Regions from separate parts of the Ruegeria sp. BC8 genome, predicted to be linked through region 1. Evidence: riboswitches for the same ligand, from Rfam matches in the RefSeq annotation. Region 1 holds a riboswitch; the other holds the start of a gene.
What was found. Region 1 has a riboswitch for cobalamin ahead of ACR3EK_RS10605 (DUF1636 family protein). Riboswitches for the same ligand answer to the same signal wherever they lie in the genome.
Positions count from the first base shown of each region.

Region 2: it holds a riboswitch for cobalamin, as region 1 does, so the genes downstream of both, ACR3EK_RS16775 (thioredoxin domain-containing protein) here and ACR3EK_RS10605 (DUF1636 family protein) in region 1, are expected to answer to the same signal.

Region 1 is NZ_JBQFIV010000001.1:2,082,021-2,089,513, forward strand. Features, by position in the region: gene ACR3EK_RS10580 (TolC family outer membrane protein) at 1-596, opposite strand, end outside; gene ACR3EK_RS10585 (protein-L-isoaspartate O-methyltransferase family protein) at 692-1,345, opposite strand; tRNA gene ACR3EK_RS10590 (tRNA-Cys) at 1,573-1,646, shown strand; gene ACR3EK_RS10595 (NAD(P)-dependent oxidoreductase) at 1,866-2,822, opposite strand; gene ACR3EK_RS10600 (LysR family transcriptional regulator) at 2,931-3,806, shown strand; cobalamin riboswitch at 3,879-4,083, shown strand; gene ACR3EK_RS10605 (DUF1636 family protein) at 4,166-4,549, shown strand; gene cobW (cobalamin biosynthesis protein CobW) at 4,552-5,607, shown strand; gene cobN (cobaltochelatase subunit CobN) at 5,614-7,493, shown strand, end outside.
Region 2 is NZ_JBQFIV010000001.1:3,327,412-3,334,904, reverse strand. Features, by position in the region: gene ACR3EK_RS16790 (CHASE2 domain-containing protein) at 86-2,320, opposite strand; gene ACR3EK_RS16785 (FecR family protein) at 2,359-3,144, opposite strand; tRNA gene ACR3EK_RS16780 (tRNA-Ser) at 3,854-3,943, shown strand; gene ACR3EK_RS16775 (thioredoxin domain-containing protein) at 4,050-4,217, opposite strand; cobalamin riboswitch at 4,321-4,528, opposite strand; gene ACR3EK_RS16770 (hypothetical protein) at 5,211-5,510, shown strand; gene ACR3EK_RS16765 (hypothetical protein) at 5,835-6,173, shown strand; gene ACR3EK_RS16760 (hypothetical protein) at 6,229-6,843, shown strand; gene ACR3EK_RS16755 (hypothetical protein) at 6,893-7,198, shown strand; gene ACR3EK_RS16750 (hypothetical protein) at 7,241-7,414, shown strand.

The sequences.
Region 1 (7,493 bases):
CTTGCCAACTGCGCTTCGGACAGCGCGACGTCGGTCCGGGTGACCTCACCGACTTCAAAACGGTCCTGCGTGGCCCGCAGTTCCTCGCCTGAGAGATTGACGTTGTTCTGGCGAATCTGAACCGTTTCTTCCTGCAGCAGAACACTCAGATAAGCCGTCGTTGCGCGGAACAGAACCTGTTGCTCAATATCGATCAATGCTTGGCGAGTTGCCAGAACTGTTTCCTGAGCCGACTGTTTCCCGAGAATCGATGCACCGCCGTCATAGACCAGCTGGCTCAGCGTGAGTCCCGAGAAGAAGCGCGACGGTTCGACCGTCGACACCACTGTTCCGGCGCGAGACTTGGCATAATCCTGGCTGACACGGACGGTCCAGTTGATGATCGGGCGCAGGGCCGACAACGCGATTGCAACGTCTTCATCGGCTGCGCGCAGCAAGGCGCGGTTCTGTTCCAACAGCCCGCTTGTGTTGTATGCACCGATGAACGCGTCGGTCAGATTGTCCGCCAAAACCGAGCGCCCCGGTATCACGCTCAGCGCGATTCCCGCCGTCAGAGCGACTGCCTTGACCAGCTTCCCTCCAGCCGTTCCAAGCATACCCAAATCCTCTCAAATCAAAATAACGCAAGCCCGTAGGCAGTTTGCGTCTTTGTTTTCAACTAATCAAGGGACCGCGGAAAACCGCTGATCGACTATAGCGAAAATGCACACTCGGCCGAAAACGCCGGCAGTACCGGGGCGTTTGCGTTGAAGCCATGACGCCATGTCACCCGCCCATCGGACTTTCGACCAATGCGAACGGTGCCCAGGTTGCCTTCGACGAACAGGCAAGCGATGCGGCCATGATCTTTCAGTTGATCGAGCAGGGCATCGGGCAGACGTTCCACACCGCCCTGGATGATGATGACATCATAGGGGCCATGCTCGGCCGCCCCCTGCTCCAAAGGTCCGACATGAATGATCGCGTTGTCGATATCCGCCTCCATCAGGCGGGACTGCGCGTCGGCTGCGTTGGCCTCGTCATCCTCGACGCCCACCACAAGCTGCGCCATGTTCGCGGCGACGGCGGTCGAGTATCCGAACGCCGGGGCGATATCCAGAACCACCTCGTCATTCGAAATATTCAATGCATCCAGCATCTTCGCCAGAGTCCTCGGCTCCAGCAGGCAGCGCCCGTTTCCCAGGTCGATCAGGTCGCCAGCATAGGCCACTTCGCGACTGGCATCCGGCACGAAGTTCTCACGCTGGACCTTCAGCATTGAATCGATGATCGGGAATTTGGTGACATCAGAGGGCCTGATCTGAGTGTCTACCATCGTGTGGCGTCGGGCTGCGAAATCCGTCATGTGACCGCTCGTATATTTCCCATGGTTGCTCGGCTTTTGCCACATCCGATCCCGCCCGGCAACGGCCAGCCCGGCAAAAATTGCAGGCCGCGACAAAAGTTGCCACTGCGCTGACCGACCATCCAACGCTGTGGTCGGCGGAATTTTCAGCAACCCTCTGGACGTTGTTCGGGAAAGCTGCTAGAACCGCGTCTGCACCACGTCAAGTAATTGAAATTGCTTGAAAAGGCGAGTTGGCGGAGTGGTGACGCAGCGGATTGCAAATCCGTGTACACCGGTTCGATTCCGGTACTCGCCTCCAACTTTCCAGCCTCGCATTGCATCGCTGTTCTCTGGTCCTGTGATAGTCGCCTGGACCAGTTTGTTGATACGAAACGCCAAAATACGCGCGGAGATGGTTAGCGCAGCCGAGCTAACCAGTAATTTCCGGGCAAGGATTTAGTCCGCGCTGGGTCACCAGCGACGCGGTCGGTACATGCGAGCCCCCCCGGAAAGGGCGTGCCTTGCGCTGACCGTCGGCTCAAACCGTGCTTCGGCCTTGAGGAATCACCTCATACCCCGGCTCTTCCGGTTCATCGTCCTGCATCTCGGCCGGAAAACCGGGCGCGGTAATGCTCAGCCCGGTTGCATCCTCGAGCCGTCGAATGACGTTGGGCGACAGCTCGCGCGCGCCATAGCGGGCGATGGCGTCGTCGAAGATCTTGATCATCAACGGGTTCATCTCCAACGGCACGCCGGCGCGGTCGGCGACCTCCTGGAACAGGCCGATATCCTTTTTCACCAGGTCCATGGTGAAGGAAATATCGCGCGAGCCGTTCAGGATCACCTGGCTTTCGGTCTCATGCACGAAGGACGTGCCGGACGAAATCTTGATCGCCTCGTAGGTGGTGTTCAGGTCCATCCCGGCGGCCTTGGCGGTCACCAGCGCCTCGGCGCAGGTGATCAGGTTGGCAGTGGCCAGATAGTTGGTCAGCACCTTCAGAACCGAGGCCGTGCCCAGATCGCCGGTATGCAGAATGCGCCGGCCCATGGTCGTAAGGAACGGCAGGATACGCTCGAACGTGGCCCGGTCGCAGCCCGCGAAGATCGAGATATTGCCCGTGGCCGCCCGGTGGCACCCGCCCGAAACCGGGCAGTCCACCGCCGCCCCGCCGCGTTCGATCACCATGGCCCCCAGGCGTTTGACCTCGGCCTCGTCGGTGGTGGACATCTCCATCCAGATCTTGCCTTTGGTCACCTCAGGCAGCATCTGCTGCATCACCGCGTCCGAGGCAGCGGGCGACGGCAGGCAGGTGATCACCGCATCGCAATCGCGCATCATCTGCGCCGGGCTTTCACCGGCTTTTGCCCCATTGGCGGCGAACTCCGCCACAAGATCGGGGTTCAGGTCGTATACCGTCAGGTCGATACCGTTGCGCAGTAGCGACCCCGACAGCTTGCCCCCCACATTGCCCAAACCGATGAACCCGACCTTCATGTTCTGCCCTCCTGCAGGCGCGTTTTCGTTGGCCCGAGTATTTCCGTTGCCCACCGACAAAAGAAACGAATAAAAAGTCGACCTAGATGCAAAATATTTTGGTGCTGAATGGACCGCTTGCCCAATCCGGCTTGGCTGCGCAGCTTCGAGGCTGCCGCCCGCCATCTGAATTTCACCGCCGCCGCGCAGGAACTGGGCCTGACCCAGACGGCGGTGTCGCTGCATATCCGCTCACTCGAAGCGGACCTCGGCCAGCCGCTTTTTGCCCGCAACGCCCGGCACCTGTCGCTGACCGAGCTGGGCCAGTCCTATGCGCTGACCGTGCGCCGGGCGCTATCGGATATTGCGCTGTCCACCAACAGCCTGTTCGGCCCCGCCTCGCGGCAGGCGCTGACCATCCGGGCGGCGATATCGTCGATGACCTACTGGATCGCGACCGAGTTGCCCGCGTTCAGCGCGCAGCACCCCGAAATTCCGGTGCGGCTGGTGTCGCATATCTGGAACGACTCGGCCGCGCCCGCGGATGTGGACGTGGAAATCCGGCTGGGCCATGGCGACTGGCCCGGTGTCGCGGCCGAACGGCTGTGCTCGGAACGGCTGGTGCCCGTCTGCCGGGCGCAGGACCCGGCGCCAGACCTGCGCAACGGCCCGTTGATCCACATTTTGGGGTACGAGGACAACTGGGCGCGGTACTTCGAGGCCACGGACACCGACCTGCCCGACCGCCCCGCGCGCCATTCGGCGGATACGACCGTCACGGCGCTGCAACTGGTGATGGCCGGCGCGGGCTACGCCACCGTTCTGGAGCGGTTCGGGCGCAACGCGATCGCGCAGGGCGCGCCGATCCGGGTTGCAGGGCCGGCGATTCCCTTTGCCCAGTCGCACTACCTGATCCGCAGCGTCAGCGCGGCGCCTCCGTCCATCCCCGCCCAGTTGTTCCTCGCGTGGTTGCGCGACCGATTGGCCGGTGATGCCGCGGACTGACCCCGGCAAGTCGCTTTTTCTATCCGACGCGAGGCACTTGGCCCCGCGCGCTTGACAACCCCCCTGCCCGTGCCGCATGTCGCTTGCGTTGGTGTCTGTGCAAGCAGATGAAAAGGGAATGCGTCAGCGGTTTTCCGTCAAACGCAGCCGCCCCCGCGACCGTGACCGGAGAGGGTGCCCAAATGCCACTGGCTGCTGGCCGGGAAGGCGGGACATCCGACAGAGCGCCGCTCTGACATCCGCAAGCCGGGAGACCTGCCAACGCCCGAAGACAAACCGGACGGGGTGTTCCGGTGTCGGGCCCATGTCCGCAACGTGGCCCGCGCATACCCCGTCCCCCGACAACCGAGTGAGGGGGGATGAGATACGTGACCGAGACCACACCAGTCGAGCTGCTGGTTTGCACCACCTGCCGACGCGGGCTGCCCATCGAGGATGACGCCCAGCGCCCCGGCACGCTGCTGCACAAGGCGCTGGCCGCTGCCGACCTGCCCGAAGGCATCACCCTGAAGCCGGTCGAATGCCTGTCGAACTGCGATCAGGGCTGCTCTATCGTTCTGCGCGGCGGGCCGTCGCGCTGGACCTTCGTCTATGAAAACCTGAACGAATCCGACCATGTCGAGATCATCGTCGAAGGCGCCACCAAATATTTGGCCGCCGATGATGGCCTTGTGAAATGGCGCGACCGCCCTGAACATTTCCGCAAGAACTGCGCCGCCCGCATTCCCCCGATTGGAGCCTGAGCATGAGCACCCTCGAAAAACTTCCCGTCACCGTCATCACCGGCTTTCTCGGCTCGGGCAAGACCACGCTGATCCGCCATCTGATGCAAAACCCGCAGGGCAAGCGGCTGGCCGTGGTGGTCAACGAATTCGGCGATGTAGGCGTCGATGGCGAAATCCTGAAAAGCTGCGCCATCCCCGACTGCCCGGCGGAAAACATCATGGAACTGGCCAATGGCTGCATCTGCTGCACCGTGGCCGATGACTTCATCCCCACGATCGAGGCGCTGATGGCGCTCGACCCGCGCCCCGATCACATCCTGATCGAAACCAGCGGTCTGGCCCTGCCGAAACCGCTGCTCAAGGCGTTCGACTGGCCCGATATCCGCTCCAAGATCACTGTGGACGGCGTGATCGCGCTGGCCGATGCCGAGGCCGTGGCTGCAGGCCGTTTCGCCCCGAATGTCGCGGCGGTGGACGCCCAGCGCATGGCCGATGACTCGATCGACCACGAAACGCCCCTGTCCGAGGTGTTCGAGGATCAGATCTCGTGCGCCGACATCATCCTTCTGACCAAACCCGACCTGGCCGGCCCCGAAGGCGTGGCCAAGGCGCGCGAGATCATCGCCGCCGAGGCGCCGCGCCCCCTGCCCGTGGTCGAAGTGGCCGAGGGTGCGGTGGACGTGCGCGTGGTGCTGGGGCTGGAGGCCGCAGCCGAGGACGACATGGACGCCCGCCCCTCGCATCACGATGGCCATGACGACCACGAACATGACGATTTCGAAAGCATTGTGGTCGAGCTGCCAGAACAGACCGACCCGGCGCAGCTGGTCGCCAATATCGAGCGTCTGGCGAACGAGCTGAACATCCTGCGGGTCAAGGGCTATGCCGCCGTTCAGGGCAAGCCGATGCGCCTGCTGGTCCAGGCGGTCGGCGCGCGGGTGCGGCACCAGTATGACCGCCCGTGGAAACCCGAGGAAGAGCGCCGCTCGCGCCTTGTGGTCATCGCCGAGCATGACGACATCGACGAGGCCGCGATCCGCGGCATCCTGACGGGCGTCACCGAGGCCGCCGAGTAAGCACCGATGCACGTCGTCTTCCGCGAAAGCCACGGGCTCGAAGAAACCGAGACCCCGACCGATCTGGGCCAGAGTCCGGCGGATCTGGTGGTGCTGTCCTTTTCGGACAGCGACCTGGGTGCTTTCGCGGCCGGCTGGCATCGCGGCGGCGGGCCCGAGGGGCGGATGCCCTCGTTGCGGCTGGCCAACCTGACGGCGCTGAAGCACCCATTGTCGGTCGATACCTATGTCGAGCAGACGCTGGAGGGTGCCAAGGGCATCCTGATCCGGCTGATCGGCGGAGTGCCCTATTGGTCCTACGGGTTGCAGCAGGTGCTGGCGCTGGCGCAGGCCAAGGGCATCGCGCTGGCGGTGCTGCCCGCCGACGGGCGCGAGGATACGCGGCTGGACGACTATTCCACCCTGCCGGTCTCGACCCTGCGGCGGCTGGCGCATCTGTGCGACACCGGCGGCGAGGTGGCCGCGCAGGCGGCGCTGGCGCAGATGGCGCTGGCGGCGGGGCTCTATGCCGGGCCGGTGATGGGGGCCAAGACTCTGCCCGACTGCGGCGCGTGGTGCCCGGATCGCGGCGTGATTGCGCCCGAGGACGCATTCGCGGGCGAAGGTCGGCGCATCATCGTGACGTTCTACCGCGCCTACCTGACCGCGGCCGATACCGCGCCGGTCGCGGCCCTGATCCGAGAAATCCGCGCGCGGGGTCATCAGGCGGTAGGGCTGTTCGCGCCCTCGCTCAAGGCGCCTGCGGCGGCGGAATGGCTGGCCGAGATTATCCCCGAGATGACGCCCTCGGCGATCATCAATGCCACCTCGTTTTCGGGCAAGGGCGCGTCGGGCACATCGCCCTTGGACGTGGCGGGCGTGCCGGTATTTCAGGTCGCGCTGGCCACTTCGCGCCGCAAGGCCTGGGCCGAGGCCGAACGCGGCATGTCGCCCGCCGATCTGGCCATGCATGTGGTCCTGCCCGAGGTAGACGGGCGTATCACAGCCGGTGTCGCCTCGTTCAAGGAGCCGGGCAAGCGCGACCCGCAACTGGAATATTCCCGTTTCGCCCACCGGCCCGAGCCCGACCGGATCACCGCCATCGTCGACCGGGCGATGGCCTGGGTGGACCTGGCCGAGAAGCCAAAGGCGCAACAGGTCCCCGCGCTGGTCTTGTCCACCTATCCGGGCAAAGACTGGCAGATGGCCCATGCGGTGGGGCTGGACGCGCTGGCCTCGGCCGAGGCGATCCTGTCCGACCTGCAGGGCGCCGGCTATGACACCGCCCCCGCCGAACCGATTGCCGATACCCTGCTGGACGCCCGGATTTCCTGGCCGGTCTCGGCCTACCGCGCGGCGCTGGCGCAACTGCCCGAGGCGTTGCGCGCCGATCTGGAAACCGTCTGGGGCGCACCCGAGGACGACCCGGCCTGCGCCGATGGGGCCTTCCACTTCACCGCGCTTCGGCGCGGCAAGGCGCTGGTGGCGTTACAGCCCGAACGCGGCACTCCGGAACTGCGCGACGACGAATACCACGACCTGTCGCGCACGCCCCGGCACGGCTACGTAGCCTTCTACCTGTGGCTGCGGCACGGGTTGGGCGCCGATGCGCTGATCCATATCGGCGCCCACGGAACACTGGAATGGCTGCCGGGCAAATCGGTGGCGCTCTCGGCGGAATGCTGGCCCGAGGCGCTGATCGGCGATCTGCCGGTGATCTATCCGTTCATCGTGAACGACCCGGGCGAGGCCGCGCAGGCCAAGCGCCGGATCGGGGCGGTGACGCTGGGCCACATTCCTCCGCCGATGAAGCAAAGCAGCACGCCCGACCGCATGGTGCGGCTGGAATCGCTGCTGGACGAGTTCTCGAACGCCGACGGGCTGGACCCCAAACGGCGCGACCGGTT
Region 2 (7,493 bases), 1.2 Mb from region 1:
TGAGAACCCTGTCCGATCGAAACGGGTCGTGCCTTTGAAAAAAGGCGCGGCCCGTTTTGACTCTGCGGCCCGTAACGGGTCCCTGTCATCCGGGAAACCGGTGCACGTTGCCATGATGACTGAACATCGCCTGGCCCGAGCGGATGTCGAACCGGAAATCAGCCGACCGTCCCGGCAAGGCCGCATAGAACGCGCGCAGGCCCGGTTCGACCAAGCCTGCTTGGGCGCTGCAGGCTTCGCTCAAGCGCTGTATTTCGTCGTGAGACCGCCGTGCACGTATCGCAGTGATCAGATCCTGATGCATCTCCTGCAGCTTCCGGAAATCCGCGCCATGAGCCAACACGCTGTCACCGACCAAAGCAAAAATCGGCTCCAGTTCGGTCTTGCCTTTCAGATGAACAAGCCCTGCTTCGAGCATCGCGAGATCGGCGCCAGCGGCCTGTGAGACTGAGCTTGAGATCAGGATGTCATATTCGACCTGGCGGCAACTCTGCTCGATTCGAGCGGCGACGTTGACCACATCTCCGATCACCGTGTAGTTGAATCGCCGCCGCGAGCCGATGTTGCCGACACAGGCCATTCCCGTGGCGCATCCTGTCGCCAATGCGATCGGAGGATGCCCGCGCATCGTGTCCGATGCGTTGAACTCGGCCAGAGCTCGCCGCATCTGCAACGCAGCCTGTGCCGCCAGAAGCGGGTGCCGCTCCACCGGAACCGGCGCGTTCCAGAACGCCATGACCGCATCCCCGATGAATTTGTCGATGGTGCCTTTTTCGTGCAGGATCCGGTCTCCGATAACCGAGAACAGTTCATTGAGCAGCGCGACCAGGTCTGTGGCCGACACCCGCTCGGACAACGGTGTAAACCCGCGAATGTCCGAGAACATGACCGTGATTTCCTGCGTTTCACCGCCCAGTTGCAGTTGGTGTCCGGTTGCATCCATCTCGTCCAAGATCTCGGGCGCGACATAGTGCGAGAAGATCCGCCGGATCACCCGCTTTTCCCGCTCGGTCGATATGAACAGATAACCGGACAACAGCCCGAAATTGGCCATCCCGCCGGCAAGCGGGAAGGTTGCATCGAACAGCACGGACTGGTTCTGAAATGCCAACCAACTGACCCCGACAACCACGGCCGCCGCGATGCCGCCGGCCATGAACGAGGCAACGGCCCCGAAACTGGACATGACGACCGTGACGACGACTCCAAGGATGATGAAAGCCAGAAGTTCGAGGGCGGCGGTGACATCCGACCGGGTCAGCATGTCGCCCAGCAGCGCCTGCTCGATGACTTGGGCATGGATGGAGACGCCGGGAACGGACTCTCCCAACGCAGTCTGATGCATGTCGAACAGACCTGCCGCCGACGTTCCGATCAATACGATCCGGCCTTCGATCTGGCTGCGCAGAACCGGATCATCTGCGGATTGCAGTATGTCATTGGCCGACAGGTAGAGCCCGGGATCATCCGGTCTGTACCTGACCCAGACCTCTCCGTTTTCCGTTGTGGGCAGGACCAGACCCGCCAATTCGACCGACAGCACGATGCCGGCCTCGCCCTGAGCCCCTTCGATGAAGATCACCGGCTCGCCCGTCGCGACCCTCAGAGCCTCCAGCCCAAGTCCGGGCAGAACACCGCTTGGCCCCTGCCACAACACCGGAACCCGACGCACCACGCCCGTGCCGCCCAAAGGTGAAACATTCACACCGCCGATCCCGGTTGCATCCCGGTCCAGCGGTGGCGCCAGCGGAGTCCAGTGGGGCACGGACACCAGCCCGGCGGCCGGGTTTTCGCCGATCTCCACGATCCCGGCCTTCGGGGCAATGTCCTGATCCCCTACGGTCAATCGCGCCGCCACACCCATCACGACTGGCCAGTTCGAAACCTCGGCCCCGAACAAGATGTCATTGTCCAGCTGGGCGGCTTCCTTTTTGGCGCTGAGAATGTCAGCTAGGGCCGGATCACTCAGCAGCCGCGACGGTGAGTACCGATCGGGCTCGGCGAACAACATGTCAAATGCAATTGAAGCGGCGCCATAGTCGCCCAACCGCTCGACCATCTGCGTCAACAGGGTCCGGGGCCAGGGCCATTGGCCCCAATTCTCGAGCGACGTTTCGTCGATATCGACGACCCGGACCGGCAAATCGGGATCGAAGGCGCGCGGGGACAACCGCTGCAACACGTCGAAATAGATCAGCCGGGACATGCGGACCGGATAAGGGTCCAGTACCCGCAGCAGACAACCAAACAGGATCAGACCCAGGCCCACCAGCCGAAAAGCACGGCGCCGTCCAGCTTTCTCGTGCTGCCTGACGCTCACGTCAACCTCTGCTCGCCGGCAACGACATGGACAACGCTCTAGCCATCGCCGCCGGACCCAAAGACACCGCCGCCAGTATCCCGCCGATCATCGATAGATTCGGGCCGATCGCCCGGCCTGTCGAACTGCCCTACCGGATCCGGTTGTTCGGGCGGCGCGGCAACCGCTGCCTTGACCTGCCTCTGCGGCGGAGCGGACCGGCGCGGTTCGGGCGCGTCCGATTTTGCGCGCGGCGCAGGTTGGGATTCACCCGAGCAACCTTCGACATCCACCTGCAAAGGCGGTTTGAGGTCTTTCTGCGACTGAATGAAAGGAAAACCGCTGACCACGGCCTTGTCATACATCGCCTGATCGACCGGGCGCCCGACCGCACCACGCTGGCTGGTTGCATACAAGCTGCAAATCCGACCCGTTGATCGGCAAGAGCCGCCGAGGCCACACATCTGAACCGTGCCGTGCAGCACGAGCATCGCGCTTTGGTTTCCCGGCGCGATCCACATGTCAAATACCGTGCCCCGCACCGCCATGGTGGCCGTCGGCGTCTTGATGGAGTAGGCGCCTTTCCTGCTTTTGCCCGAGATGAACCGGAAGCTTCCACCCAGCGCCTCGACAGCAAAGCTTTTAGCCTTGCGGTTGCCGCGCAACATCTTCACGTCCAGAACCATCCGCGCATTGGGACCAACCGCGATCTTCGTGTCATCCACAAAGACAAGCTGAACCACGCCATTCGCATCCGTGACGATCGAGTCGCCGGACAACACCTCCATCCCATTACGCAGGGGCAGCGTTTTGCCGCCACGGGTCACGTCCGCCCCCTGTTTCACGCTGATTACGGTTCCGATATTTGCCCAACTGAGGGCAGGAACGCAAAGAACGAAAAAACCAACCAGAACAATCTTCAACCAAGCCAAAATGCCAGCCCTTCCCCCAAAGGTTACTGTAAAGCGCGGATGCGCTCACTGCCCGGCCAGCCTCTGAAACTGTTTTTTTGGATCAATCAAAATGACTAAAATCTTAGCAAATATGCATCCATTGGCATGTAATTGGCAAGTTTTCTGTTCTTATGCCTGTTCAGCGGAGAAGCTGAGCCGCCGAGTTCAGTCAAAAGAAACGGCCGTTTCTGCAACTCAAACCACCTGACACTGGTGATCCAACAGAGCGCGTTCCAACGCCAAAGGCAGGCAACCTCTCCAATTGGTTCAGCCGTTTGCGACACCCATCATTTTGCAGATGCAGTTCCCTACCGCACCTGGCTCGCCCAAATTTTTGTGTCCGATTGCGTACTCTGGCCGCGCGTACATTCTCAGGCCAACCGACGTTGGTTCAGCGAAACCAAATCGAAGCAGAACGCGAATCCACGCATGGTTCTTGAAAATCCAACAGCAAGACATAGCGACCACGCCTTTGCCCAAGCGGGTGCAGACCCAAGCGATTCCAAGCGTTTTCAAGGGCTTCGCCCAATCCGGCAAAAATTTCCGGTGGTGCAGGAATTGGCCTTGTATTTCCGTCGCTTGCACGGCTATACCCGTCGGCGGAGACGTGGCCGAGTGGTCGAAGGCGCTCCCCTGCTAAGGGAGTAGGCGGGAAACCGTCTCGAGGGTTCGAATCCCTTCGTCTCCGCCATTACCCATTAATACGGCTAAGATAGTGAAGGGCTTGCTTGCAAGTTCTACTCCTTTGCCGCGCGCCTTCGCCGGTGCTCCGCCAGCTTCAAGCACCGTTTGGCTGATCACCCGGCCATGCAGGCCGCACCGGAAACGTCAAAACCTGCCAAACCGTCGTCTTCGGCCAGCGCGGCGCGCAATCGTCCGATCAGGTCAGGCCCGGGGCGTACGGCTGCGCCCTTGGGTCGGCAAGATAGGCAAACCGTGATGTGATGTGTTGATTGTCGGCTCACTTCGCCCTCCGCGAAATCGCGGGGCGGAAAGGGAACCAGTCATGTCAGCGGCGCAAGCCGAAAATGCCATCTTGGCCTCCTTCCGGGACACCCCGCCCGGGTTGAGTTGCGTTTGATGATGGCAGGTCTCCTGACTCGCGATGTATGGCTTGCCCCGCCTTCCCAGACCTATCGGCCCAGTGGCATCCGGGGGTCGCACACCGCCTACAGTTGCGGGGGCAGTCACGGAATTGGCGTCAGAACGGCGCCGCACCGTATTCCCTTTTACCCGACCGCCGAAACGATCGGGAACCATCAGCGCCAATCTCATCCATGAATCGGGTTGCACTGTCAACGACGTTCTGGGCGGGTGCGCAATGGAGGTATCCAGGCGACCCTTCGGCACCACTTGAGCGACAGACCGGGCGGCGAATTACGTCGTTTTGACCAACTGACTTACGATAGCCCGGAAGGTCCCGAAACACGGGGGCGCAAGCGGGCTGACTGCCAAGCCTCCGTGAGCGGCCTCGCCTTTTCTCTTTGAATGCAGAAGCCTATCGTTGGCAAGCGTACATAATTTACGCGCGGAAAAATCATTGATTTATCCTGTGATTGATTCAAACATACGAATTCGACACAACTTTAGCTTTACCTCCGTTGTTGTCGCTGTCGCCCGTTTCGTCGGGCCCTTCCGACTGCTGGAGTGAGTGCTGGCGGTCGGAAGGCATTTCACGAAAATCAGCGTTGGGAGAACGCGGTGCCCGGACTTAACGTACGAACCCTTCCTCGAAACTTCGCACCGGTTTTTGCCCATGACGTCATTGCGTCAGCACGCTTTGTTCACGATCCCGGGGATCAGCAGATTAACTGTCTGCCAATCATGTCATTGGCGGCAGACTTTTTTGGAACGGGAATTACCAGACCGGGGTATGCTCGTATGACTGCATAGACGTGAGAGCGCGAAAAAGAGGCCACCTATTCCACATGTATCGACAAACCCAAGAGGAGAAGAAAGTGATTAACAAAGTCATGATGATTTCAGGCGCGACGTGTTTCGCACTACTAGCGGCCTGTGACGATACGAGCACGTCAAGTGCATCCGCCGAACTGACGCCCGCTCAACAGGCGTGTCTGCGAGACGTGGCCAAAACAACAAACAATTCGCAAGTGGTCGTGCTCTCATCCGCGTTCAGCGAGGCTGGAACACAAGTCACCGTTGGGGTTGGAGAGGATCGGGCTCCGTGGAATTGTATTGCCTACAGTGATGGCGCGACAGCTGGTATCGAGTTCCTGGGCGACGAAGGCGCGTTGTGACCGGTTTGATGCGTAGCCGAAATCGGCTGCGCAGCACTGGCTTGATACGCTGAGGTCCGGCTTGGTCTGCAGAATAACCATCATCGCGTTCGCGACCCTTTACCTGTTGGCGTTGTTTGCGTTTGTGACGGGCACTTTTGGCTGGTTTGGACAGGAACGAGACCCATTGTCCGGCGTATTCCTTTTGCCGCTGGGTCTGCCTTGGGTCCTTGCGTTGGACCTTTTCTCAGAGTCGGCCAAACCGTGGCTCGCGGCGATTGCACCGGTGCTCAACCTGTTGGCACTGGTTTTGATATGCAGATGGGCACGTGGTTTGCGCCAGGAATGAAGGCGGAACTCTTTCCCGCAAAATGGGAGGAAAACATGGGAAAAGTGATCTTGGGGCTTGTGATCGGGCTCATCCTCGGCGTGGTTGGAGCGATGACCTTGGGCGGCGGGGCCGCGATGGGTGTCGGCGTTGCGACAGGCTTGTCCGCCGGTGTGTGCACCACATTGAAGGGAGCTCAGGCCGAGAACCTGATCACCGCCGAGCAAGCAGATCAGATCCTCAATCGCGTGAACTCCGAGATGGCATCATTGCAAGGAATTGAAACGACGGACGAGATCGTCGGCAGCGCACAGGCATGCGATGAATTTCTGGCAAAGTTGCGGGAAGCGAAGTGAGGTTTCTGCTCACCGGAAACATAACATTTACGATAGACCGACAGAGGACCTGCTTATGAAACGCAGTTTTTGGAATCTTTTCACACCCGCACTTGCGATCAGCGGAACGGCCGCCCTGGCCATGTCAGACGCCGACGACGCGTGTATCGACCATCTGCGACAGGTCGGTGGACCGGACGGTCAATCCGGTACGATCGAAAGCTCACAGTTCTCGGAAGCCGGCACGCTCGTCATGCTGCGTGACGCCGGCGGAACACTTTGGCGCTGCATTGCGTACAAGGACGGAAGCATTGGCGAGATGTCGGTTGTCGAGGCGATGGATGATGGTGGCGGAGCCATGGCCGGCGCTTCCGGGTCTACAGGTAGCCAGCGCGTCAAATTCGATTCCGGGTCCACCGGCGCCGAGCTCGTCGGCCAACTCGCGCCAGGGGCATCGCAGCAATACGTTCTTGGCGCGAAGAACGAACAGTTCCTTTATGTCCGCGTTGCTCCGCAAAATGGCTCTTTGGACTACGTCATTCGCAACCCCGATGGGTCTGAATTGTTGGGATTGATGTCTGCGGACAAGGAGTATCGCGGACAGCTTTGGCAATCCGGAGATCATGTTGTCGAGGTCATCAACCGCAGCAACTCTGCCGTCGACTACAACGTCATTTTTGGAATTGAATAGGTGATCGCCCCGAAACCATGAAACGCATTTCCAAAAAATAGGAAAGCAGATGAACTCCAAGATCCTATTGGTGATCGGCGCGGTCAGTGTCTCTGTGCTTGCAGGATGCGGTGAAAGTGGCGGATCAGTCGAAGCAAGTGCACCAACCGTGGGCAGTTCCAGCGATCTGTCGTCATTTGAAGGCGCAAGAGCGGGTCAGGCTGAAATGGGCATTCAAAGTCTCGGGTTTGAACTCATCCGAAGCGAAGGGCTGACCTCGTACTGGTTCAACAAGGAGACCGGTGCTTGTGCTCGGATCACGACATCTGAGGGAAGATACTCGGACGTAGCGATGCTGCCGTCAGGTGACTGCTGACACGCATTCATCAATCCCAAATCTGCAAAAAGGAGCTTCAACTTGCATTTCGATCTGGCACATGCGGCAGTTATCGTTGTCGCCTTGATCATCACCAACCTGGCGTTGAAATCGGCCGGCGTGATCAACGAAGAAAACAAACACCAATGGAACTGGAAAGCTTTTCTGGCCTACTTCGTGGTCATATTTATCATCAATCTGGTGTGGCCGATCTAAGGCTTCAGGGCGGCAAGCCAACCGCCGATCTAACCTGGTTACCGTGAACGCGCCTCTCGGCGGGACTGCCGGCAGGAAA